3 regions of the Bifidobacterium sp. CP2 genome follow, and region 1 is predicted to be linked to each of the others. Evidence: riboswitches for the same ligand, from Rfam matches in the RefSeq annotation. Region 1 holds a riboswitch; each other region holds the start of a gene.

Region 1 (8,088 bases):
TCGACGGCGCCGAGCGCCTTCTTGCCGCGACGGATCAGCGCGAACCGGCCGGCGAGGAAATCGCCGTCGCCGAGCACGGCCTCCTCGTCCTCCACACGCGCGTTGTTGAGGTACACGCCGCCGGACTTGACGGCGCGACGCGCCTCGGACGCGGACTTGAACAGTCCGGCGGCCTGCGCGGCGTCGATCACGCGCACGCCCGCCTCGACGGACGGGAACACGTGCTCGCCGTTCTCATCGACGACCTTGAAGCCGTCGAGCACGGATTCGAGCGTGTCCTCGTCGATGGCGTTCAGGTCGCCGCCGCGGCCGAACAGCGCGGCGGAGGCGTCGATCGCGGCCTGCGTGGCGGCCTCGCCGTGCACGAAGCTGGTGACCTCCCAGGCGAGCGCCTTCTGCGCCTCGCGACGGCCCGGATTGGTCTTCGACTCCTCCACCAGACGCTCGATCTCCGCCTTCGGCAGGAACGTGAACGCCTTCAGCAGGCTCTCCATCTCCACGTCCGGACGGTTGATCCAGAACTGGTAGAACTTGTACGGGCTGAGCATGGTCGGGTCAAGCCAGACGGCGTTACCCTCCGACTTGCCGAACTTCTTGCCGGACGCGTCGGTGATGATCGGGCTGGTGAACACGTTGACGTCCACGCCGCGCACCTTGTGGATAAGGTCCAGACCGGAGGTGAGGTTGCCCCACTGGTCGGAGCCGCCGAGCTCCAGCGTGCAGTGGTATTCGTCGTACAGGTGGAGGAAGTCGTTGCCCTGCAGCACCTGGTAGCTGAACTCGGTGAAGGAGATGCCCTCCTCCGAGTTGAGGCGGCGGGCCACGGTGTCCTTGGCGAGCATCGTGCCCAGACGGAAGTTCTTGCCGACGTCGCGCAGGAAGTCGATGACGCTCATCTGCGCGGTCCAGTCGTAGTTGGACACGAAACGCACCGGGTTCGCGCCCTCGGTGACGAGGATGCCGCCGATCTGCTTCTTCAGGCGCTCGGCCCAGCCGGCCACCACGTCCTTCGGGTTGAGGGTGCGCTCGCCGGACTGGCGCGGATCGCCGATGAGGCCGGTGGCGCCGCCGACGAGGGCGATCGGGTGGTGGCCCGCCGCCTGCAGGTGACGCATGTTGATGAGCTGGACGAGGTTGCCGATGTGCAGGGAGGCGGCGGTCGGATCGAAGCCGCAATAATAGCTGATCGGCTCTCCGTTCAACGCCTTCGCGAGTCGATCCCTGTCCGTGGACTGGGAAATCAATCCGCGCCATTCCAGTTCATCGAGCAGGGTGTCGAACCCAGCCTCTTTGAAGTCGATGACGTGAGCCATAACTTGGTCGCTCTCCCTATCGAATTGTGTACTGACGGTGCTCTACTCGGATTTCAAGCGTCTCCCAGTCTCGCAGGACGCGGCGACAGTGAGGCAGGGCGCCATACGGACCATCGCATCGGCCGCCCGCACCGGAGCGCACGGGGCCGGAACGACGGCCGCACGGGGCCGGAACGCGCGGGAACGCATCGGCATGCATCGGACGGCGGCGACGGTCAGCGGCCGTCGCCGCGCCTGCCTTCGAACGCCTCGCGCAGCTGTTCGAGGGCCTCGTTGTTGCGGCTGTCGCGGCTGGTGCGCAGCTTCGGGAACGAGGCGATCATGCGGCGCTGTTGACGGTTGAACACGGAGCCGGCGGTCTGACGGATGCGCGCCATGAATTCGGCGGACATCTCACGGCCGGACTGGAGCGATTCGCCGAACCGTTCGCCGGTGCGACCGGCCACGCCGGCGATGCCGGAGACGGCGTCCCCCACCATGCCGGGCACCTCGCCCGCGTAGGCGGACACGTGGTCCACCGTGCCGGAGACGCCGGACGCCACGCCGGATGCCACACCGGACATGCCGGACGCCACGCCGGAGACGGCGTCGCCGACCTTCTCGCGCATCGCGTCGCCGTATTTCGCGACGGTCTCGCGGAACCGGTCGAGTCTGCCCTCGAGGTCCACGATGCCCGTCACGGTGACGATCGTATCGGCGACGACCGCGACGAACAGCACGAGGGACAACCAATGCACCACGGTCAGGGGGATCATGGCGGTGACGGCCGCCACCTGCGGCTGGACCACATCCACGATGACCACGCCGCCGACGCCGAACACCAGCGCGCCAAGCAGGCAGATGCGGCCGTTGAGGTTGAAGCGGAAGTTCGAATAATCCCACCATCGCGCATGGAACAGCCGTTCCATGGCCCATGAGGTGAAGTATTCGAGTGCGCACGCACCCACGGCGGAAACGACGAACACGGCGAGGGGCCTGCCGTGCAATCCGCCGAGCAGGACGACGGCCAGCACGGCGCCCGAGCCGTAGATCGGGCACAACGGACCGTTGAGGAAGCCACGGTTCACCGGGCGACGCTCCTGCACGGAGACGAGAATCGACTCGTACGTCCAGCCGCAGAAGCTGTAGAACAGGAACCAGAGGAACAGGTAGTCGAGGGCGAGCGGGAACGGCGCGGGACTCATCGCGCGGCCCCCTCCGGCCGTTTCCCCTTGTTGAACCGGTCCAGGGAGAACGTCTCGCGCGTGGCGGACAGCTTGTCCGCGAGCGTGACGAGCCACCCCTCCGCATAGCTGGGCGCGGTGGGCGTCATCGGGAACATGTGGCAGGAGATCGCATCGCGTTCGATGGCGTTGAGGCGGAAGTCCCGCGCCGCGTTGACCAGCGCCGCGTTGCCGTGCGTGAACCCGTGCAGGCGGTGCGCGCCGCCGTCCCAGTCGTGCCAGTCGTAGAGGAAATAGTCGTGCAGCAGGGCGGCGCGGATCAGCGACCTGAGGTCGACGCGCCGCCACAGGTGCATGCGGTCGGCGAGCCACACGGCCAGACACGCCACGCGGATGGAGTGCGCGAACGTGGTCACGTTGCCGTGCTGGTAGTTCATGCGCTCGCTGCGCATGTTCGGATGTGCGAGCACGTCGCGGCCATGCCTGGCGACCAGCTCACGGATCTGCGTACGGGTAAGCAGACGTGACACGGTGTTGTCGTCCTTATCGATTCGTTGCGCGACACCGGATCCGGAATCCCACCGGACGGTCGCGGATATGTCGGGTTTCCGTGACCGATGGTAGGGCACGCGCGTTTCCGAAGGCCACGCCCGCAAGGATGATTCACAAGACGGTTGCGGAAGGACGGTTGCGGAAGGACCGCCGTTCATGGCCGCTGCGGCTCCGGCTCCTGTTCCCCGTCTCGCCGTTCCCGCAGGAATTCGCGGTATGCGCGGAACCCGCCTTCGAGGCTCGCCACGTCGTAGCCGCGCTCGGCGAGGATTTCGGCGACCTCCTCGCTCCACCATCCTTCGGTGCAGTAGACGACGACGGTGCGTTCCTTCGGCACGGTCCTCAGGACCCGGGCCAGCGGGTCGAGCGGCGCGTTGATCGCGCCTTCGATCGGATATGCGGCCACGTCGGCGGGCTCGCGCAGGTCGAGCAGCGTGACGTCGTTTCGGTCGAGCGCGTCGAATTCGGCCGGGGTGATGCGGCGGAACGACGGTTCCGCACCGGTTCCGGAAACGTCGGCCCCGGCAAGTCCTGTGATGTCCAGTGCGATCGGCATGACTGGTTCCCCTTTCGATTGGTCGGGGCTCCGCGGCCGGAGCCCCGCGATGATGCCGGACCTACGCGTCAGAGCGCGCAGGCCGGTTGGATGTAGCGGTCCGGGTCGAGCGCGGTGATGGTCGGGGCGTCGCCGCACACCGGGCAGTCGGGCACACGCTTCGGCAGCGGCACGCGGCGGATGTTCATCGTCAGCGCGTCGACGGTGAGCATGCGCGCGACGAGCGGCTCGCCCACCCCGATGATGAGCTTCAGCGCCTCCGTCGCCTCGAGGCTGCCGATCACGCCGACGACCTCGCCGAGTACGCCGGCCTCGCGGCAGGTGGGTACTTCGCCGGCGGCGGGCATGTCGCGGAAGATGCAGCGGTAACACGGGCCAGCGCCGGGCACGACGGTCATCACCTGCCCGGCGAAGCCGACGACACCCGCGTGGATGAACGGCTTGCCGGCGAGCACGCATGCGTCGTTGATGAGGAATTTGGCGGAGAAGTTGTCGGTCGCGTCGATGACGAGGTCGTAGCGCGCGATGAGGTCCGCGATATCGTCGGCGTCGACCGGCCGGTCGAACGTCTCGACGGTGACGTCCGGGTTGAGCGCGCGGATCGCGGCGGCGGCCGATTCGGCCTTCGGCTCGCCGATTCGTGCGGTGGTGTGGATGATCTGGCGTTGCAGGTTGCTCAGGTCGACCACGTCGCCGTCCGCCAGTCCGATGCGTCCCACGCCCGCGGCGGCCAGATACAGCGCGGCCGGCGACCCCAGTCCGCCCGCGCCGATGATGAGCACCGAGGAGGCGAGCAGACGCCTCTGCCCCGTGACGCCGACGCCGCGCAGGATCAGATGGCGCGAATAGCGTTCGAGCCGTTCGTCGGTGAGCGTCGTGGCCCCCGTGTCCGCGGCCATCAGTGCAGGTACCCCGTGGTCGGGCTGGACGGGACGGCGTGGCCTTCGGTCACCTTGCCGAGTCCGGCGAGGTAGGCGGCGCGGCCGGCGTCGATGGCGTGCTTGAACGCCTCGGCCATGAGCGGGATGTTACCGGCGGAGGCGACGGCCGTGTACGCCATGACCGCGTCGGCGCCCATCTCCATCGCGTCGGCGGCCTGGCTGGGCCGGCCGATGCCCGCGTCGATGATGACCGGCACGTTCGCGTTGGCGATGATGATCGCGATGAAGTCACGCATCCGCAGGCCCATGTTGGAGCCGATGAGCGAGCCGAGCGGCATGACGGCGGCGGCGCCGGCCTCCTCGAGCTGGCGTGCGGCGATCGGGTCCGGGAACATGTACGGCATGACGACGAACCCCTCCTTGGCCAGCATTTCGGTGGCGCGGATGGTTTCGGCGTTGTCCGGCAGAAGATACTTGGTCTCGTGCTCGATCTCCACCTTGACGAAATCGGTGTGGCACACCTCGCGCGCGAGACGGGCGATGCGCACCGCCTCCTCCGCGTTGCGCGCGCCGGACGTGTTCGGCAGCAGCGTGATGCCTTCGGGGATGTAGTCGAGCACGCTGTTCTCGGTGGTGGTGGCGCGGCGCAGCGCCATTGTGACGATCTCGGTGCCCGCATGTTCGACGGTCGCCTTGATGAGGTTCAGATCGTAGCGGCCGGAGCCGAGGATGAAGCGCGAATGGAATTCGTGGCCGCCGAGGTTCAGCGGCTTGTCCTCGACGGGTAGGATCGGCGCGGCGGTGCCGACCGGGTTGATGACCGCCGGCTGGGGCGGCAGCGGCGTGGCGTCGACGGACGCCTCGGTGACGGGGTTGATGTTGCTCATGATGGGGTTCCTTCCGGATTGGATGCGGGGCGATGTGGGCTCGGATACGGATGCGGGCGATGCCGCAGGTGCGGATGCGGCCTCAGCCGCCCTGCACGAACTGGACGATCTCCATGACGCTCCTGTCGTCGAGCATCGTCTCGGCGCGGCGTTCGCGCGGGATGATCTCGCCGTCGAGCTCGATGGCGACGCGTTCGGCCCTGAAGCCGTGCGCCTCGAGATAGTCGGCGACGCTGACCGGCTTCTCCAACGTGACCTGTTCGCCGTTGACCTGCATGGTGGGTGTTCCTTCCTTTCCCCGTCGTGACGGATGACGATCCCGTCGGCGCCGCCGACGAAAAAGGGCACACGAACGGAAGCCGTACCTTGAGTGGTGCGCCCATTCATGTGCCCTGACATGCGACCATGCGGGAAGGATCCGGGCGGCCGGACGAGTAACGGCCGCCGTTCGCCAACCCACATGGCTTGATTATGTTGCGAAACGGTCCCCGGTATGACTCCCGGTCGACTTGGATAAGGAAATCCCAAACGACAACGATTCCTTACGGCGGCATGACCCGCGTCAAGTTCCCCGGTCGAAGCTTCGTGCTTCCTCTCAGCCTTGCGGCTCCCGTTCGTTATGCGGCCAGAGTACGCCTCCGCCGTGACATGGGCGGATGGACGGGACATGCGGAAACCGGACGGACGGGCGAAAGACGGACGAATCGGCGGATACGACGAGAGTCTCCCCCGATGAATCGGAGAAGACCCTTGGAACGTCACGGAACCGGACGGAACCCCGCCGACCAGTCCATCGGCCGGCGGCCGGCGTCGAATCAGAAGGTGCCGGGAGCCTTGTAGGCGGAACCGTCGGAATTGGAGTCGGCGAACACCTTGAGCTCCTCGACCTCGCGCTTGGCGTCAGCGATCTGCTCGCGCACACGGCCGTAGGCGGTGCCGCCCTTGCCGTTGCGGGAGTCGACGGAACCGTGGGAGGACAGCACCTCGCGCACGCCCGGCGCCTTCTCGGCGGGGAGGAACGCAGCGAACGTGGACTGGAAGTCCTCGTCGGTCAGGTCCCACAGCTCCTGGCCGCGGCCTTCGGCGAGCTTCACGCACGCGCCGGACAGTTCGTGGGCGTGGCGGAACGGCACGCCGTTCTTGACGAGCCATTCGGCGATGTCGGTGGCGAGGGCGAAGCCGGTCGGAGCCTCCGTCTCAAGACGGTCCGCATCGAAGCGCATGGTCTGCACCATGCCAATGAACGCGGGCAGCAGCACCTCGAGCGTGTCGACCTGGTCGAACACGGCCTCCTTGTCCTCCTGCAGGTCGCGCGCGTACGCGGTGGGCAGGCCCTTCAGCGTGGCGAGCAGACCGGTGAGGTCGCCGATGAGACGGCCGGACTTGCCGCGCGCCAGCTCGGCGATATCCGGGTTCTTCTTCTGCGGCATGATGGAGGAGCCGGTGGAGTAGGCGTCGTCGAGCTTGACGAACGCGAACTCCTGCGTGTTCCAGATGATGATCTCCTCGGACAGACGGGAGATGTCCACGCCGGTCATGGCGGCGACGAACGCGAATTCGGCGACGAGATCGCGGGAGGCGGTGCCGTCGATGGAGTTGTCGGTCACACGGGAGAAGCCGAGCTCGCGGGCCACGGCCTCCGGGTCGAGGCCGAGCGTGTTGCCGGCGAGCGCGCCGGAACCGTACGGGGAGGCGTTGATGCGCTTGTCCCAGTCGAGCAGGCGCTGCACGTCGCGCAGCAGCGGCCACGCGTGGGCCATGAGCTGGTGGGCGAGCAGGACCGGCTGTGCATGCTGCATGTGGGTGCGGCCCGGCATGACGGTGCGGCCGACCTTCTCGCTCTGGGCGATGAGCGCGTTCACAAGTTCGAGCAGGAGCTTCGCGATGACGCGGGAGTGGCGGCGCAGCCACATGCGGATCAGGCAGGCGATCTGGTCGTTGCGGGAGCGGCCGGCGCGCAGCTTGCCGCCGAGCTCGTCGCCGGCGATGTCGATGAGACCACGTTCCAGCGCGGTGGCCTCGTCCTCGTCGTCCTCGATGGGCGCGAACGTGCCGTCGTCCACGCGACGCTGGAGCTCGTCGAGCGCCGCCTCCATGTTGTTGAGTTCCTCGGTGCTCAGCAGGCCGGCGCGGCCGAGGGCGCGCGCGTGGGCGCGGGAGCCGGCGATGTCGTCGTCGGCGAGACGCCAGTCGAACTGGGTGGACTTGGACAGGCGGGCGAGCGCGGCGGACGGGCCGGAGGTGAAGCGGCCGCCCCACAGGGCGAGGTGTTCGGTGTTTTCAGCCATGCGTGTCTCCTTGGAAAACGGTTGTCGAACAGCCGCCGGACGCTTGTCGCCGCTGCTCGTTCTAGGATTCAGACCGTATGCCAGCCTATCAGCGTTGCGATACATCGGGCGGGGTGGGATGGTGGGGTGGCCGGGACGACGACTGAATGCTGGACGCGTGGGCAGGCGGCATGGGCCAGACGTCCCAACTCAGATATGGCTCAGCGCGCGACCGCGCTTCAGCGGCCCTTCGGCAGCCTGCCGAACGTAAAGGCGCGCACGAGGGCGGAGACTCCCATGACGATGAGCGCGCATCCGGCGAAGACGACGAGCCACACGGTGGAGCTGATGGGCGAAAGCAGCACCACGAATCCAGCGATGATGGAGACGACGGCGTAGAGCACGGCCCATCCGGAGCTCGGGAGCCGCCAGGATTCGACGAGCGCCATGAAACCTTCGAGCATCCAGC
Region 2 (8,088 bases), on a different contig from region 1:
GCGTCGCCGGTGACGGCCTGCGGGTTGAGCACGTGGACGGATTGCTCGCCGGGGAACACGAATCCGAGACGTTCGCGCGCCTGCGCGGCCACGTAGTTCTTGTCGTCCCAGCGGGAGATGTCGTTCTCGAGGTCCTGCTTCTTGGCGACGAGCGCCGCCTCCTCGCGTTTGAGGCTGTTGAGGTGGGCGAGGTCGGTGGCGTAGGTGTTGAACGTGGAGACGAGTTGGATAAGCCCGACGGCCACGATGAACAGGGAGATGAAGAACGCGATGGGTCCGGAGGTGCCGGAGCGTCTGCGCCTCTTCGTGCTCGACGATCGGTCTTCCGTCCGCGTACCCCGGTTCCGTGTGCTCATGGGACAACAAAATACCCGCCGCGTTCGACGGAACGCGGCGGGTATCGGAATCGTCAGGCCGGCCGGCCGGCGCAGGGTCCGGACGGTCTACGGCCTAGCGGACTCACTTGCCGATGTACTTCTTGCAGGCCTTGAAGGCGCTGTAGCCGGCGTACTTCGCGGTGGAGCCGAGCTCCTCCTCGATCTCGAGCAGGCGGTTGTACTTGGCGACGCGCTCGCCACGGGCCGGGGCACCGGTCTTGATCTGGCGGGTGTTCTTGGCGACGGCCAGGTCGGAGATGGTGGTGTCCGGGGTTTCGCCGGAGCGGTGGGAGACCATGGAGGTGTAGCCGTTGGCGGTGGCCAGCTCAATGGCGTCGAGGGTCTCGGTGACGGTGCCGATCTGGTTGAGCTTGACCAGCAGGGAGTTGGCGGCGCCGAGCTCGATGGCCTTGGCCAGGCGGGCCGGGTTGGTCACGAGCAGATCGTCGCCGACGAACTGCAGGCGGTCGCCCAGCAGCTTGGTGATGGCGGTCCAGTCTTCCCAGCCCTCCTCGTTGAACGGATCCTCGATGGAGACGATCGGGTACTCCTCGATGAGCTGCTCGTAGAAGTCGAGCATGTACTGGGAGTCACGCTCGTCGCCCTCGAAGTGGTACTTGCCGGTCTCCTTGTTGTAGAACTCGGAGGAGGCGACGTCGAGAGAGATGCCGATCTGCTTGCCCGGCTCGTAGCCGGCGGCGGAGATGGCGTCCATGATGTAGTTCAGGGAGTCCTTGTTGGACTTCATCTTCGGAGCGAAGCCGCCCTCGTCGCCGAGGCCGGTGTTCAGGCCTTCCTTCTTCAGGACGTTCTTGAGGGTGTGGTAGACCTCGACGCCGGCCTGCAGGGCCTCGGAGTAGGTGTCGAAGCCGTACGGGGAGATCATGTACTCCTGGATGTCGGTGGCGAAGTCCGCGTGGGCGCCGCCGTTCATGATGTTCATGTTCGGAACCGGCAGGATGTGGCCGTTGGTGCCGCCGATGTAGCGGTACAGCGGCTCGTCGGCGGACTCGGCGGCGGCGTACAGGGCGGCCAGGGAGACGCCCAGGATGGCGTTGGCGCCGAGGCGGCCCTTGTTCGGGGTGCCGTCGAGCTCGATCATCAGGTCGTCGAGGGCGCGCTGGTCGGAAGCGTCCATGCCGATGACCTTCGGGGCGATCTCCTCGTTGACGGCCTTGACCGCGTTGAGGACGCCCTTGCCGCCGTAGACGGACTTGTCGCCGTCACGACGCTCCCAGGCCTCGGCCTCGCCGGTGGAGGCGCCGGACGGGACCAGGCCCAGACCACGGGCGCCGTCTTCGGTGTCCAGAACGACCTGGACGGTCGGGTTGCCGCGGGAATCGAGAATCTGACGCGCGTACACGCTTTCAATTACTGCCACAACTACTCCTTCAAACGTTGGGTTGTGATGACGTTGTCAAGGATAGTGTGATTGATGGACTACACGCAAGACCGTCCGCACGCGTGTTGTGAGCGCTCACAATCGTTGTATGTGAACGGAAGGCGACCTGTGGGACACCCAGCGTACACCCGCCGTCCACCCTTCGGTCCGCGGCTGCCGCGGACGGACCGCGTCCCGCGGGACGAGGGCGTTCCGGCGCGCGTCCGGGCGGACGGCGCGACGTTGTCCAACATGTGAGTTCCAATGGTGGACGACACGGGGTGCCCGGGCCGAACGCCTCAAACATGCTGGACCGCCGCGCGGAAGTGACGCGAAAGCGGGTCGGCTGGGCTGAGATCATACTCGTCGAACCTGATGTAGTTAGCACTAACGAAGGAAATGTCAGATGCACGATTCGTCCGTGCGTCCGTCAGACCATCGGTCGCCGACCATCCATCAGCACACCATCCGGGGCGAAGCCATGCCCGCTTCCATCCCGGGGACGGCGTCCGCCGAGGCGGGGTTCGCGAGCCAGCGGACCCGGCGCCCGGGCGGAGCGGCGCGCGTGCTGAGGGGTTGCGGCGTCTGGGCCTCGACGGCCGCCCTCTGCATATGGTGGTATTGCGCCACCCTCTCCCCCGCGGACACGCGGCCGTTGCCGTCGCCGGCGGAGGTCGCCGCCGCGTGGAACGACCTCGCGGCCGAGGGGCTGCTGTGGCCGTCGATCGGCATGAGCCTGGTGCGCGTGCTCCTCGGACTGGCGCTGGGCATCGCGCTGGCCGTGCCGGCCGCGGTGCTCACCGGCGCGACGAGGCTCGGCTTCGCCGTCATCGACAAGCCGGTGCACATGCTGCGCGCCATCCCGTTCCCCGCGCTCTCGCCGCTGCTGATCATCTGGCTCGGCATCGACGAGACGATGAAGGTGGCGCTCATCGCCGTTGGCGTGTTCGGCCTCATCTACGTGAACCTGCGCGACGGCATCCGCGGCCTCGACCCGAAGCTGCTCGAACTGGCCCGCGCCTATCATCTGCCGCGCGCGCTCGTCTTCCGCCGCATCCTGTTCCACGGCGCCCTGCCGAGCTTCATGACGGGCCTCAGATTCGCGATCACCGTGGCGTGGATCGCGCTCGTCACCTGCGAGACGGTGAACTCCACCGTCGGCATCGGCTACATCCTCTCACGCGCCCAGCAGTTCTCCCGCACCGACCAGATGGTGCTGTGCATCGTGCTGTACGCGCTGCTCGGCCTCGGCTCCGAGGCGCTCGTCGGCGCGCTGGAGAAGGCGCTGACGCCATGGAGGCGCCGCACGGCCTGACGCACGTCCGGCACGTCAGACGGAACCGCCTCCGCACAATCGCAAGCAAGAAGAAGGAAAAGAAGGACCATCATGACCATCATCGACAACCACCCCACCGCACGCCGCGCAGGCGTGCGCGCCGCCGTCCGCCACGCCCTGACCGCCGTGTGCGCCGCCGCGGCCGTCGTCTCGCTCGCCGCCTGCGGCGCCTCGTCGCAGGGCTCCGGCAAGGCCGACACGGACACGATCCGCATCGCGTACCTGTCGACCGCGAACTACCTGACGACCATCAAGGACGAAGGCTTCGTCAAGTCCACGATGGAGCCGTACAAGGCCGAGTTCTCCGGCCCGTTCAACCCGCCGGACGACGCGTACAAGGTGATCCTCGCCGGCAAGGCCGACACGTCGAGCACCGGCACCGGCTACTTCATCAACCTCGTCGACCAGAAGGCACCGTGGGTGGCGTACGCGATCGAGTACTACGACGGCGACTCGCAGGGCCTCGTCGCCGCCCCCGGCTCCGGCGTGGCCAGCCTCAAGGACCTGTACGGCAAGCGCGTCGGCATCGACAAGAAGGGCGCCACCGGCGACTACATCCTCAAGGCCGCGTTCGAGCACGCCGGGCTCGATTATTCGAAGGTCGAGGAGGTCGAGCTGAGCCAGACCGACTTCGCCGCCGCGTTCTCCTCCGGCAAGATCGACGCGCTGGCCACGTACGACCAGAACCTCGCCTCCGCAATCGCCACCCCGGGCGCGAAACTCATCACCACCGGCAAGGACTACGACTCGAAGAACGTGACCCTGCACATGGTCTCCCGCAAGTTCGCCACCGCGCACCCGGAGATCGTCAAGAAGCTCTACCAGGCGCTCGTCAAGGAGTCCGACAAGGCGCAGAAGGACCCGGAGTTCATCTACGACGCGTACAAGAAGTTCGGCGCGTCCGATTCGATCGTCAAGCAGGTGCGCAAATTCGACGTGCCGGAAATCCTGCCCGTCGACGCCAAGGGACGGAAGATGCTCGACGACATCGCGCAGCAGTACGTCGATTTCGGCTTCATCAAGACGAAGCCGAACCTCGACGACTACGTGCTCGACTGCACGAAGTGAGCGCGCCGATGACGGACGACACGAAGCCGGCTCCCACGACAGCTCCCACGACGACGCCCACCGGTACGACGCCCACGGACCGTACGCCGCTCATCGACGCGTCGCACGCCGCGCTCGCCTTCGACGGCCGGCCGGTCCTCAGGGACGTCTCGTTCACGCTGCACGCCGGCGAGTTCGTCTCGCTGATCGGCCGGTCCGGCTGCGGCAAGTCGACGCTGCTGCGCATCGTCGCCGGCCTGCTGGAGCCGACCGGCGGCGGCGTGCGCGCCACCGGCTCGCAGGCGATCGGCTTCCAGGACTCGCGGCTCGTGCCGTGGATCAGGCTCTGGGACAACGTGACGCTCGGCCTGCCCGGATCGAAGGCCGAACGGCGCGAAATCGCACGAAAGGCGCTCGAGCAGGTGCAGCTCGCCGACCACATGGACTCGTGGCCGTCCTCCCTGTCCGGCGGCCAGGCGCAGCGCGCCTCGCTCGCGCGCGCCCTGGTGCGCGCCCCGGAGCTGCTGCTGCTCGACGAGCCGTTCGGCGCCCTCGACTCGCTCACCCGCTACGACATGCAAGACCTGCTCGCCTCGCTCGAGGCGGAACACGACTGGGGCGTGCTCATGGTCACTCACGACATCGCCGAGGCGGTGCGCCTGTCCGACCGCGTGCTCGTGATGTCCGGAGGCGTCATCGCGCAGGACATCACGATCGACCGCTCGGAGACGGACGCCGAGGGCCGTCCTGCCGGGCATGTCGCCCTCGAGGACCGTCTGCGCGCCGCACTGCGGTAGCCGATGGACCGGTAAACCGGTAGACCTGCACGCCGCCAACGCCTCGCCGTATCCGCCCGGAACGCGACGAGACGTTGGCGGCGACCTGTATGATGGCGGAGCAGACAACGTCGTTACCGTCATAAGGAAGTGCGCATGACAACCCCCACCATCATCCACGCGGCCGCCGCCGACCCGGCCTGGCTCACCGACCCCACGGTCTTCGCGGTCAACCGCAACCAGGCGCATTCGGACCACCGCTGCTTCGACCATGATCCCTTGCCGGGCGAATCGTCCGACCTCGTGCAGAGCCTCGACGGCACGTGGCGGGTCGCCGTCGTCGAACAACCTCAGACCGGCTTCCCCGCCCTGCTGGAGCAGGCCGTGGCCGCCTCCGTGGAGGACGCGCCGGCGGACGGCGACGCGGACGACGCGTTCGCCGCGATCCCCGTCCCCTCCACGCTGGAGACGCAAGGCCTGCTCAAGCCGCAGTACGTCAACGTGCAGTACCCGTGGGACGGGCACGAGGGCCCGCTCACCCCGTACGACTCCGCCGACGCCGGCGCGACGCGCGTGGACATCCCCCGCGGCGGCCACGTGGCCGTCTACCGCCGCGTCTTCGCCGCCGGCGCGCAGGTCGCCGCGGCGCTGCGCGAGGCGAGGCGCGTGACGCTCACGTTCCACGGCGCCTCCACCGCGATCTACGTGTGGCTCAACGGCGCGTTCGTCGGCTACGCGGAGGATTCGTACACGCCCAGCGAGTTCGACGTGGCGGACAAGCTGCGCGAGGGCGCCAACACGCTCGTCGTGGCCTGCTACGAGTTCGCGAGCGCCACATGGCTCGAGGACCAGGACTTCTGGCGTCTGCACGGCCTGTTCCGCAGCGTGGAGCTCACGGCCGCCCCGGCGGCGCACGTCGTGGACACGCACGTCACGGCCGATTGGGATGCGGACGCGCACGCCGGCTCGCTCGACGTGGACGCGTCCGTCACGTGGCCGTCGAACGCCCCCGCCGGCACAATCGCCGCATCCCTGACCGACGCGGACGGCACGCTCGTCTGGCGGCAGGAGCGGGACGTCGACGGCACGGACGGCGACGCCGCGCACGTGCGCATCACGTCGGACGCGCCGCTGACGGGCGTGCGCCCGTGGAGCGCCGAGGAACCGAACCTGTACACGCTGACGCTCGTCCTGCGCACTGCCGACGGCACGACGCTGGAGGCCGCCACGCAGCGCGTCGGCTTCCGCCGGTTCGAGATCGTGGACGGCATCATGCGGCTCAACGGCGAACGCATCATCTTCCGCGGCGCCGACCGCCACGAGTTCGACGCGCGTCTGGGACGCGCCGTCGGCGAGCGGGAGATGCTCGAGGACATCGTCACCTGCAAGCGCAACAACATCAACGCGGTGCGCACCTCGCACTACCCGAACCAGTCCCGCTGGTACGAGCTGTGCGACGAGTACGGCATCTATCTCATCGACGAGACGAACCTGGAGACGCACGGCACGTGGTCGAAGCCGGGCCCGGACCGTCCGGGCGACGTGGAGACGCCGGACACGGCGGTCCCCGGCAGCCGTCCGGAGTGGGAGGGCGCGTGCGTGGACCGCATCGCCTCGATGATCGGACGCGACCGCAACCATGCGAGCGTGCTGCTGTGGTCGCTCGGCAACGAATCGTACGCCGGCGAGGTGTTCCGCGCGATGGCCGCGCATGCGCGCCGCGAGGATCCCACGCGTCCGGTGCACTACGAGGGCGTGTTCCACCAGCGCGAGTTCGACGACGTGAGCGACGTGGAGTCGCGCATGTACGCGAAGCCCGCTGAGATCGAGGAGTACGTGGCCGCGGACCCGCCGAAGCCGTACATCTCCTGCGAATACATGCACGCGATGGGCAATTCGGTGGGCGGCATGCACCTGTACACCGCACTGGAACGCTACCCGAAGTACCAGGGCGGGTTCATCTGGGACTTCATCGATCAGGCGCTGGTGCAGCGGCTGGAGGACGGTTCCGAGCGGCTCACGTACGGCGGCGACTGGGACGACCGTCCGAGCGACTACGAATTCTCCGGCAACGGCCTGGTGTTCGCCGACCACTCCCCCTCGCCGAAGCTGCAGGAGGTGAAGCGCCTCTACGCGCCGGTCCGGATCGCGCCGGACGCGCACGGCGTGCGCATCGCCAACGGCAACCTGTTCGTCTCCACCGCCGGCTTCACGTTCACGGCGCGCATGCTGGTGGACGGCGCGGAGTACTGGAGCGCCGACCTGCGCTTCGACGTGCCCGCCGGCGGAAGCGCCGAATTCCCGGTGCCGTTCCCGGACGCGTCCGAGGCGGCCTCCGCGCTCGCCGGCGCGGGCGTCGGGCACGCGGAGGTCGTCTACGAGGTGAGCCAGCGGCTCGCCGAGGCGACCGCGTGGGCGCCTGCCGGCTTCGAGCTCGCGTTCGGCCAGCATGCGCAGGTCGTGCCCGTGCCCGCCGCGTCCGAGGCGGCCGACGGTTCCGCCGCGCGTCGCGACGGCGTGGTGACGATGGGCCGCTCCAACGTGGGCGTGCGCGCCGGTTCGACCGAGGTGCTGCTCTCCCGCGCGCAGGGCGGTCTGGTCTCGTTCACGCGCGACGGCCGCGAGATGGTGCTCCGCCGTCCGATGCTGACCACCTTCCGCCCGCTGACGGACAACGACCGCGGCAACGGCTCCGGTTTCGACCGCGCCCGCTGGTTCGCCGCCGGACGCTACGCGCGCTGCGTCGGCTACGGGTTCGAACCGTCCGAGGCCGGCGTCAAGGCCACGTACACGTACGCGCTGGCCGACCCGGACCATACGCCGGTGACCGTCGCGTACGACGTGGACGCGGCCGACGCAAGCGTGCATCTGACCGTCTCGTACCCGGGCGTCGAGGACGCGCCGTCGCTGCCGGCGTTCGGCCTCGAATGGATGCTGCCGAAGCGCTACGACCGTCTGCGCTTCTACGGCCTGGGCCCCGAGGAGACGTACCGGGACCGCCTGCACGGCGGCAGGCTGGGCGTGTTCGAACGCACGGCCGGGCAGGACGTCGCCCCCTATCTGGTGCCGCAGGAGACCGGCAACCATGAGGGCGTGCGCTGGGCCGAGGCGCTCGACGCGCACGGCCACGGCATGCGCGTCGCCGCGGGCGACCGCGCGGGCCTCGGCGCC
Region 3 (8,088 bases), on a different contig from region 1:
CGGTCTTCGGGTCGATGGGGACCTCCTGCCTCACGGCGAAACGATCGGTCGCCGTGGCGAGCGCCGCGTCACGCGCGTCCGAAGCGGTGCGCCCGGTGGCGTCATCGTTCTGCGTCATCGTCATTCCTCCTTCTCTCACCGCCACTGCCACGCATGGTCCATCGGGCCGGAACCGTGGCCCAGGTCGAGCATCGCGTTCAACGCGCCGGTCAGATACTCCTTCGCATGCCGGATCGCCTCGGGCAGCGTCTCGCCCTTCGCGAGATTCGACGCGATCGCGGAGCTCAGCGTGCAGCCGGTGCCGTGCGTGTTCGGGTTGTCCACGCGGTCGCCCTCGAACCACGTGACCGTGCCGTCGGCCTCGGCGAGCACGTCGTTCGCGTCGTTCGTGTGATGACCGCCCTTGACGAGCGCCGCGCAGCCGTAGCGCGTGACGAGGGCGCGCGCCGCCGCCTCCATCGAATCGGCGTCGACGATCGCCATGCCGGTGAGCTCCTGCGCCTCGGGGATGTTCGGAGTGATGACCGTAGCCAGCGGGAACAGCTTCGACGTGAGCGCGGCGATCGCGTCGTCGCTGATGAGCTTCGCTCCGGAGGTCGCGACCATGACAGGGTCGAGCACCACGTTCGTCGCGTGATGGAACGTAAGCCGGTCGGCGATCACATCGATGATGTCGGTGGCGGAGACCATGCCGATTTTGACGGCGACCGGCGGGATGTCCTCGAACACGGCGTCGATCTGATCGGCGAGGATGTTCGGCTCGGTGTCCTGGATGGAGCGCACGCCGGTGGTGTTCTGCGCGGTGAGCGCAGTGATGGCGCTCATGCCGAACACGCCGTTGGCGAGCATGGTCTTGAGGTCGGCCTGCATGCCGGCGCCGCCGGAGGAGTCCGAACCGGAGATGGCGAGTACGGGGGGAAGGGTCGTGGTTGCTTGAGTTGACATATGACACAGCTTAGTCGCGAAGCGCCGGTTTTTCACCAGTTTTCCTTGAATATCCGACGTCCTTGTGGTGTGATGGTGTGAGCCTACGAGAGAGGGGTATCATGACCGACGACGTGTTGCGCCGCGACGGCGTGCTGGCGCGCATCACCGGATTCGACGAGGGGCGCGTCGCCTATTACGCGACGATGCCGAACGGGCGGAGCACGCAACTCACGTTCCCGCGTCAGGAGGTGTTCGACGTGGGCGACGTGCTGCTCGTCGGCGACGGTTTCTACACGAAGGTGCCCGCCTCCGTCTGGCCGGTGAAACCCCGCGTCGGCGTCGTGCGCCGCGCTCTGGAGGACGCGGTCGTGCTGGAGACCTCGGATGGGTTGGAGCTCCTCGAAGGCGACTATCCAGTGGACATCACCCCCGGCAACACGGTCGAGTTCACCGACCTGTTCGGCATCGAACGCGTACTGTGGCCGACGGCCATCCGACCCGGCGAATCCGACCACGACGACGACATCAAACAGTATCGGATCACGCCGAGCGCCGACCCTGACCTCACGTTCTCGTCGTTCGGCGGCTACGAGCAGGTAGTCACGCGTGCCAAGGAGCTCATCGAGACGCAGCTCGGCAACAGCGTGCAGATGCGTGCCATCGGCGCGAAACCGATCAAGGGCGTGATCTTCACCGGAGCACCCGGCACCGGCAAGACGCATCTGGCGCGCATCATCGCCAACGTGGCCGACGCGCAGTTCTACCTCGTCTCCGGTCCGACCATCGTGAGCAAATACGTGGGCGACAGCGAGGAGACGCTGCGCATGATCTTCGCCGCCGCGCAGGCCGACCAGCGCGCCATCATCTTCTTCGACGAGATCGATTCGATCGCCTCCTCGCGCGACACCGACACGAACGGCGTCGGCAAGCGTCTCGTCGCGCAGTTGTTGACGCTCATGGACGGTTTCGCGTCCAAAGGCAACGTGGTGGTCGTCGCCGCCACGAACCGCATCGAGGATGTGGACCCGGCGCTGCTGCGCCCGGGCCGATTCGACTGGCAGATTCCGTTCCCGATGCCGAGCGAGCACGATCGACTTGCAATCCTCGAAGTGCAGGAACGTGCGCTTTCGACCGAGGGGGAGTTGCCCCTCGCGGACATCGCACGGCGCACCGAAGGGTGGAGCGGCGCCGAGGTATGCGCCATCTGGACGGAGGCTGCGCTCGTCGCCGCCAAGGACTGTCGCGCCGCGATCCGCGCCGCCGATCTCACGACCGCGTTCGAACGCGTCGAACGCCGCCCGGAGCTGCGCGCGCATCGGGGATAGCCGCAGGGAATCGCACCCGATGATGAAGCCCTCTCCCCGGGAACGAGGAGAGGGCTTCATCATCGGACCGGTCGAGGAGGCCGGATTACTCGGTGGCGGTGGAGTAGAGCTTGCCGCCCTGGGCGGTGTACTTCTCGCTCATCGCGTCGAGGCCGGCGCGAATCTCCTCGGGGCTCAGCACGTTGGCGGAGACGACGCCGTCGGCCGCGGCCGAAGCGGTGTCGGCGGAGGCCGGGATGCGGCCGGCGAGCGAATCCTTCACGATCTGCTCCTGGGCGGCCGCACCGCCGAACGCCTTGCGGATGTTCTGCGAGATGGCCATCGAGCAGAACTTCGGACCGCACATCGAGCAGAAGTGCGCCATCTTGGCCGGCTCGGCGGGCAGCGTCTCGTCATGGAACGCGATCGCGGTGTCCGGGTCGAACGCCAGGTTGAACTGGTCGAGCCAACGGAACTCGAAGCGGGCCTTCGAGATCGCGTCGTCACGATCCTGCGCGTGTGGGTGGTGCTTGGCGATGTCCGCGGCGTGGCAGGCGATCTTGTAGGCGATCACACCCTGCTTGACGTCGTCCTTGTTCGGCAGACCGAGGTGCTCCTTCGGGGTCACGTAACACAGCATGGCGGTGCCGTAACGGGCGATCTCCACGCCGCCGATCGCGGACGTGATGTGGTCGTAGCCGGGGGCGGTGTCGGTGGTGAGAGGCCCCAGCGTGTAGAACGGGGCGCCGGAGCACACGGCCTTCTCCAGTTCGATGTTCATGCGCACCGTGTCGAACGGGATGTGGCCCGGGCCTTCGATCATGACCTGCACGTCCTTCGCCCACGCGCGCTGGGTGAGCTCGCCGAGCGTCATCAGCTCCGAGAGCTGCGCCGCGTCGTTGGCGTCCGCGAGGGAGCCGGGGCGCAGACCGTCGCCGAGCGAGAACGCCACGTCGTACTTGGCGAAGATGTCGCACAGCTCGTCGAAGTGCGTGTACAGGAAGCTCTCCTGATGGTGGCGCAGGCACCAGTCGGCCATGATCGAACCGCCGCGGGAGACGATGCCGGTCATGCGGTTCGCGGTGAGCGGCACGTAGCGCAGCAGCACGCCGGCGTGGATCGTCATGTAGTCGACGCCCTGCTCGCACTGTTCGATCACGGTGTCGCGGAACAGCTCCCAGCTGAGCTTCGAGGCGTCGTCCTCGACCTTCTCCAGCGCCTGGTACATCGGCACGGTGCCGATCGGCACGGGGGAGTTGCGCAGAATCCACTCGCGGGTGGTGTGGATGTCGTTGCCGGTGGACAGGTCCATCACGGTGTCGGCGCCCCACTTGGTGGCCCACGTGAGCTTCTCCACCTCCTCGTCGATGGACGAGGTGACGGCGGAGTTGCCCATGTTCGCGTTGAGCTTCGTGAGGAAGCGGGAGCCGATGATCATCGGCTCGGCCTCCGGGTGGTTGATGTTGCACGGCATGACGGCGCGGCCGGCGGCCAGTTCGGAGCGTACGAGCTCCACCGGGCAGTTCTCGCGCTCGGCCACGTACTTCATCTCCGGGGTGACGATGCCGTGGCGGGCGTACCACATCTGGGTGATCGGGTGGTCCTTGGCGCGCAGCGGCTGGTGCTTGCGTCCGCGCCATTCCTTCGTGGCACGGCCGCGCTTGATGGCGCGCTTGCCGTCGTCCTCGAGGTTGCGGGCGCGGCCTTCGTACTCCTCGACGTCGCCGCGGTCGCGGATCCAGTCGAGGCGCAGGGGCTTCAAGCCCTCCTTCGGATCGCACTTCGGACCTTCGGTGTTGTAGTCGATGAACGGCGGGTTCGGGCCGACGCCGGGCGTGTCGGAGAGCTTGATCTCGGTGTACGGCACCTCGAGGGCGTAGGAGCCGTATTCGTAGGAGAACGGTACGGACTTCGTCTTGCGGATGTGGGCCTTGTCGCGCTGCTTGGAGCCGCGGGCGGCGATGTCGACGCGCTGCTGCTTGGCGAGCTTCTGCGCCTCCTTCGCTTCCTTGGCGTTCGTGAACTTCTTCTCGGTGGCCTCGGCGCCCGGCTTGGCGGCGCCCTCCTGCGTGGCCTGCGTGTCGGCGGCCGGCGTGTGGGTGACGATGCGAGGCGCGTAGCCGTGACGCTTGTCGCCGCGCACGGCCTTCCAGCCCTCGACCATCGCACGGGTGGCTTCCTCCGGGTTCCCGGCGCCCGCGATCGCGGAGACGGCGAACCAGCCGGCGGCCTTGGTGCCGGCGAGCATGGCCATGTCGGCCGCGGTCACGCCGCCGCCGACCACGACCGGGAAGTCGGAGGCGGAGCAGATGGTGTCGATCTGACGTGCGTCCAGGGTCTTGCCGGATCCGTCGTTGCCGCCCACGGAGGCCTCGGGCTTGGTGGAGGAGACGTGCAGCGGGCCGGCGCCGATGTAGTCGATGCAGCCGTCTGGCAGTTCGTTGATGAGACGGACCAGCGACTCGGTCTCGGCGGACAGGCCCACGATCGCCTCGTCGCCGAGCAGGGCGCGGGCCTCGCGCGGTTCCATATCGGTCTGTCCGATGTGCACGCCGTCGACCTTGATGCCCTTGCGGCGGGCCTGCCACACCACGTCGGCGCGGTCGTCGATGACGAATGCCACGGAGTCGGACTTCCCGTTGTCCTCGATGATCTGCGCGATGTCGCGGGCCATGTCCGTCAGCTCGGAGGCGTCGGCGCCCTTGGCGCGCAGCTGGATGAACGTGGCGCCGCCGCGCAGGGCCTGGTCGACCACGTCGGTCAGCGGACGGCCCTTGCAGTCCTCGGGGCCCGCCACGAAGTACGCGGACAGGTCGAACGAATCGCGCATCGAGGCGTAGGGATATTCGTTGCTCATTTCTTGTTCCTTTTGGTTGGTTGTTGGATCAAGTCTGGTAGCGGATGGCGGGTCCTGATGGTCGCCGTGGGTCCGCCGGTGGAACTCAGGCGAGGTGAATCTCGCTTGCGGCCACCTGATCGGGGGTCGTATTCCACAGGGCGTCGAGGAATGCGACCTGGAACGAGCCCGGACCATGCGATGCCGCCTCGGCGGTCTCGCCGGCACGGTTGTAGAGGGCGGTCGCGGCGAGCGCGGCGACGAGGGGGTCGGTCACGGCGAGATAGACGGCGGTCACGCCGCCGAGCGAGCAGCCGGCGCCGGTGATCTTCGTCATCATCGGGCTGCCGCCGGGCAGCCGGTAGACGGTCGCTCCATCGGTCACGAGGTCGACGGCACCCGAGACGGCCACCGCTGCCTTGCCGTCAGGCGCGAGGGAGGCCAGATGACGGGCAAGTCGCCTCGCCGGTTCGATCGCGGCGTCGACTTCGTCGACCGATTCCACTCCCGCAGGGCGGCTGACCGGCGTATTGCCGGGTTCGGCCTCTTCGGCGAGTCCCCACATATCCGTCAGGGCGATGATTTCGGAGGCGTTGCCGCGCACGATGGTCGGGGGAGCGGCGCGGAAGGACCTGAGAATCTCGGTGCGCGTCTCGCCGATGCCGGCGGCCACCGGATCGAGCACCCACCGGTGCCCGGCCTTGTGGAACGCGCGGGCGATCTTCGGCAGCGCGTCCTTGTAGAACGGCAGCAACGTGCCCACGTTGATGTAGTCGGCACCGGAGATGGCCGCCGTGTCGATGACGTCGTCCGGCAGGAAGCTCATGGCCGCAGCGCCGCCGGCGGCGAGCTGGGCGTTGGCGACGAGGTTGATGGTCACGAAGTTGGTGAACGACTGGGCCATCGGCGTCGTGGCCCGCACCTGTTCGACGGCGTGCCTCATGTGTTCGCGAAGCTCGGCGAGGCGGTCGTCGGACGGGACGTGGGAATCGGCATCGCAGCCGTTGCGATGGGTATGCGAGAAATCGCTCATCTGTCACTGCTCCCTACGCTGGTCTTAACCAACAGGTTCAAAGGGTCGGGCCGTGCGCCCATCTCAACCCGCCGGAGTGCCGCGGGTTCCCCTGCATTTCGTTATCGTTTCAGACGCTAGGGGGCGATATGGACAAGATGTGACGGAATCGCACATCCGTGGGCGTCGCCTCTGGCGGGTCCCGGCGAGGCGTGGTAGCGGGGCCGGTCGGCGGCCGGTCGGCGTATGCAGGTAGGCTGAAGCGGTTGTAAGACCCCAAACCGTTCAAACCAGAAGGTGCATTGTGGCTCAGTCCAAACTTGATGAAGTCGTATCCCTCGCGAAGCGTCGCGGTTTCGTGTTCCCCGCCGGCGAGATCTACGGCGGAACCCGTTCCGCCTGGGATTACGGCCCGCTCGGCGTCGCGCTGAAGGACAATATCAAGCGCGAATGGTGGCGTTCGATGGTCGTCACCCGTCCCGACGTCGTCGGCGTCGACACGTCCATCATCCTGCCGACCCCCGTGTGGGTCGCCTCCGGCCACGTCGCCGTGTTCAACGACCCGCTGGTCGAATGCCTCAACTGCCACAAGCGCAACCGCGCCGACAAGCTCCAGGAGAGCTACGCCGAGAAGCACGGCGACAAGCTGCCGGAGAACGGCATGGCCGACATCGTGTGCCCCGACTGCGGCACCCGCGGCAAGTGGACCGAGCCGCGCGACTTCAACATGATGCTGCGCACGCACCTCGGCCCGGTCGAGGACGAGAACAGCCTGCACTACCTGCGTCCGGAGACCGCGCAGGGCATCTTCGTGGACTTCAAGAACGTGATGGCCTCCTCGCGCTCCAAGCCGCCGTTCGGCATCGCCAACATGGGCAAGTCCTTCCGCAACGAGATCACCCCCGGCAACTTCATCTTCCGCACCCGCGAGTTCGAGCAGATGGAGATGGAGTTCTTCGTCGAGCCCGGCACCGACGAGGAATGGCACCAGTACTGGATCGACGCCCGCACCCAGTGGTATCTGGACCTCGGCGTCAAGCCGGAGAACCTGCGCCACTACGAGCATCCGAAGGAGAAGCTCGCCCACTACTCGAAGCGCACCGTCGACATCGAATACAAGTTCGGCTTCCAGGGCTCCGACTGGGGCGAGCTCGAGGGCGTCGCCAACCGCACCGACTTCGACCTGTCCGCGCATGCCAAGCACTCCGGCGAGGATCTGAGCTACTTCAACCAGGCCACCGGCGAACGCTACGTGCCGTACGTCATCGAACCGGCCGCCGGCCTGACCCGCTCCCTCATGTGCTTCCTCGTCGACGCCTACGACGTTGACGAGGCCCCGAACACCAAGGGCGGCGTCGACAAGCGCACCGTGCTGCGCCTCGACCCGCGTCTCGCCCCGGTCAAGGCCGCCGTGCTGCCGCTCTCCAAGAAGCCGGAGCTGCAGTCCGTGGCCCAGGACCTCGCCGCCGACCTGCGTCAGCACGAGTGGATGATCGACTACGACGAATCCGGCGCCATCGGCCGCCGCTACCGCCGTGAGGACGAGATCGGCACCCCGCTGTGCATCACCGTCGACTTCGACACCCTCGACGACCACGCCGTCACCATCCGCGACCGCGACACGATGAACCAGGAGCGCGTCTCCCTGAACAAGGTCGCCGAATACGTGGACTCCCGCATCGGCGAGCACCGCACGCGCGTGCCCATGAAGCCCGTCGCCATGGGCGGCGAGGCGTGGCCGGAATCCGTGAGGATCAACGAGGCCGGCGGTCTGTACTGATCCCCGACCCCCATCGAAGGACCCATAAAGGACCCGTATCCCAGTGACTTCCGACAACGAAATCACCATCGACGAGCGCGGTGACTGCCTCACGGGGCAGGACCCGCGCTCGCCGCGTCGTGCCGTCGACGCCCCCACCGTGGCCGCGGCCGTCAAACCCGTCGGACTCGGCCCGATCGAGGTGCCGACCCCGGTGGTGCTCTCGCCGATGGCGGGCGTCACCAACTGG

What was found. Region 1 has a riboswitch for thiamine pyrophosphate ahead of thiS (sulfur carrier protein ThiS). Riboswitches for the same ligand answer to the same signal wherever they lie in the genome.
Region 2: linked by a shared signal. The riboswitch ahead of JS531_RS00830 (ABC transporter permease) and the one ahead of thiS (sulfur carrier protein ThiS) in region 1 are both predicted to bind thiamine pyrophosphate.
Region 3: linked by a shared signal. The riboswitch ahead of JS531_RS03175 (hydroxyethylthiazole kinase) and the one ahead of thiS (sulfur carrier protein ThiS) in region 1 are both predicted to bind thiamine pyrophosphate.

Annotation. Positions count from the first base shown of each region.
Region 1 is NZ_JAFEJX010000015.1:37,918-46,005, forward strand. It holds gene tyrS (tyrosine--tRNA ligase) at 1-1,313, opposite strand, end outside; gene JS531_RS11165 (putative ABC transporter permease) at 1,529-2,497, opposite strand; gene JS531_RS09975 (HD domain-containing protein) at 2,494-3,006, opposite strand; gene JS531_RS09980 (rhodanese-like domain-containing protein) at 3,183-3,584, opposite strand; gene thiF (thiazole biosynthesis adenylyltransferase ThiF) at 3,653-4,483, opposite strand; gene JS531_RS09990 (thiazole synthase) at 4,483-5,352, opposite strand; gene thiS (sulfur carrier protein ThiS) at 5,435-5,629, opposite strand; TPP riboswitch at 5,874-5,976, opposite strand; gene argH (argininosuccinate lyase) at 6,168-7,640, opposite strand; gene JS531_RS10005 (DUF308 domain-containing protein) at 7,859-8,088, opposite strand, start outside.
Region 2 is NZ_JAFEJX010000001.1:210,461-218,548, forward strand. It holds gene JS531_RS00820 (septum formation initiator family protein) at 1-356, opposite strand, end outside; gene eno (phosphopyruvate hydratase) at 460-1,758, opposite strand; TPP riboswitch at 2,026-2,175, shown strand; gene JS531_RS00830 (ABC transporter permease) at 2,165-3,073, shown strand; gene JS531_RS00835 (NrtA/SsuA/CpmA family ABC transporter substrate-binding protein) at 3,146-4,162, shown strand; gene JS531_RS00840 (ABC transporter ATP-binding protein) at 4,171-4,938, shown strand; gene JS531_RS00845 (glycoside hydrolase family 2 TIM barrel-domain containing protein) at 5,074-8,088, shown strand, end outside.
Region 3 is NZ_JAFEJX010000003.1:113,869-121,956, reverse strand. It holds gene JS531_RS03195 (thiamine-binding protein) at 1-118, opposite strand, end outside; gene thiD (bifunctional hydroxymethylpyrimidine kinase/phosphomethylpyrimidine kinase) at 136-945, opposite strand; gene JS531_RS03185 (AAA family ATPase) at 1,044-2,252, shown strand; gene thiC (phosphomethylpyrimidine synthase ThiC) at 2,338-5,088, opposite strand; gene JS531_RS03175 (hydroxyethylthiazole kinase) at 5,174-6,010, opposite strand; TPP riboswitch at 6,094-6,203, opposite strand; gene JS531_RS03170 (glycine--tRNA ligase) at 6,384-7,859, shown strand; gene dusB (tRNA dihydrouridine synthase DusB) at 7,903-8,088, shown strand, end outside.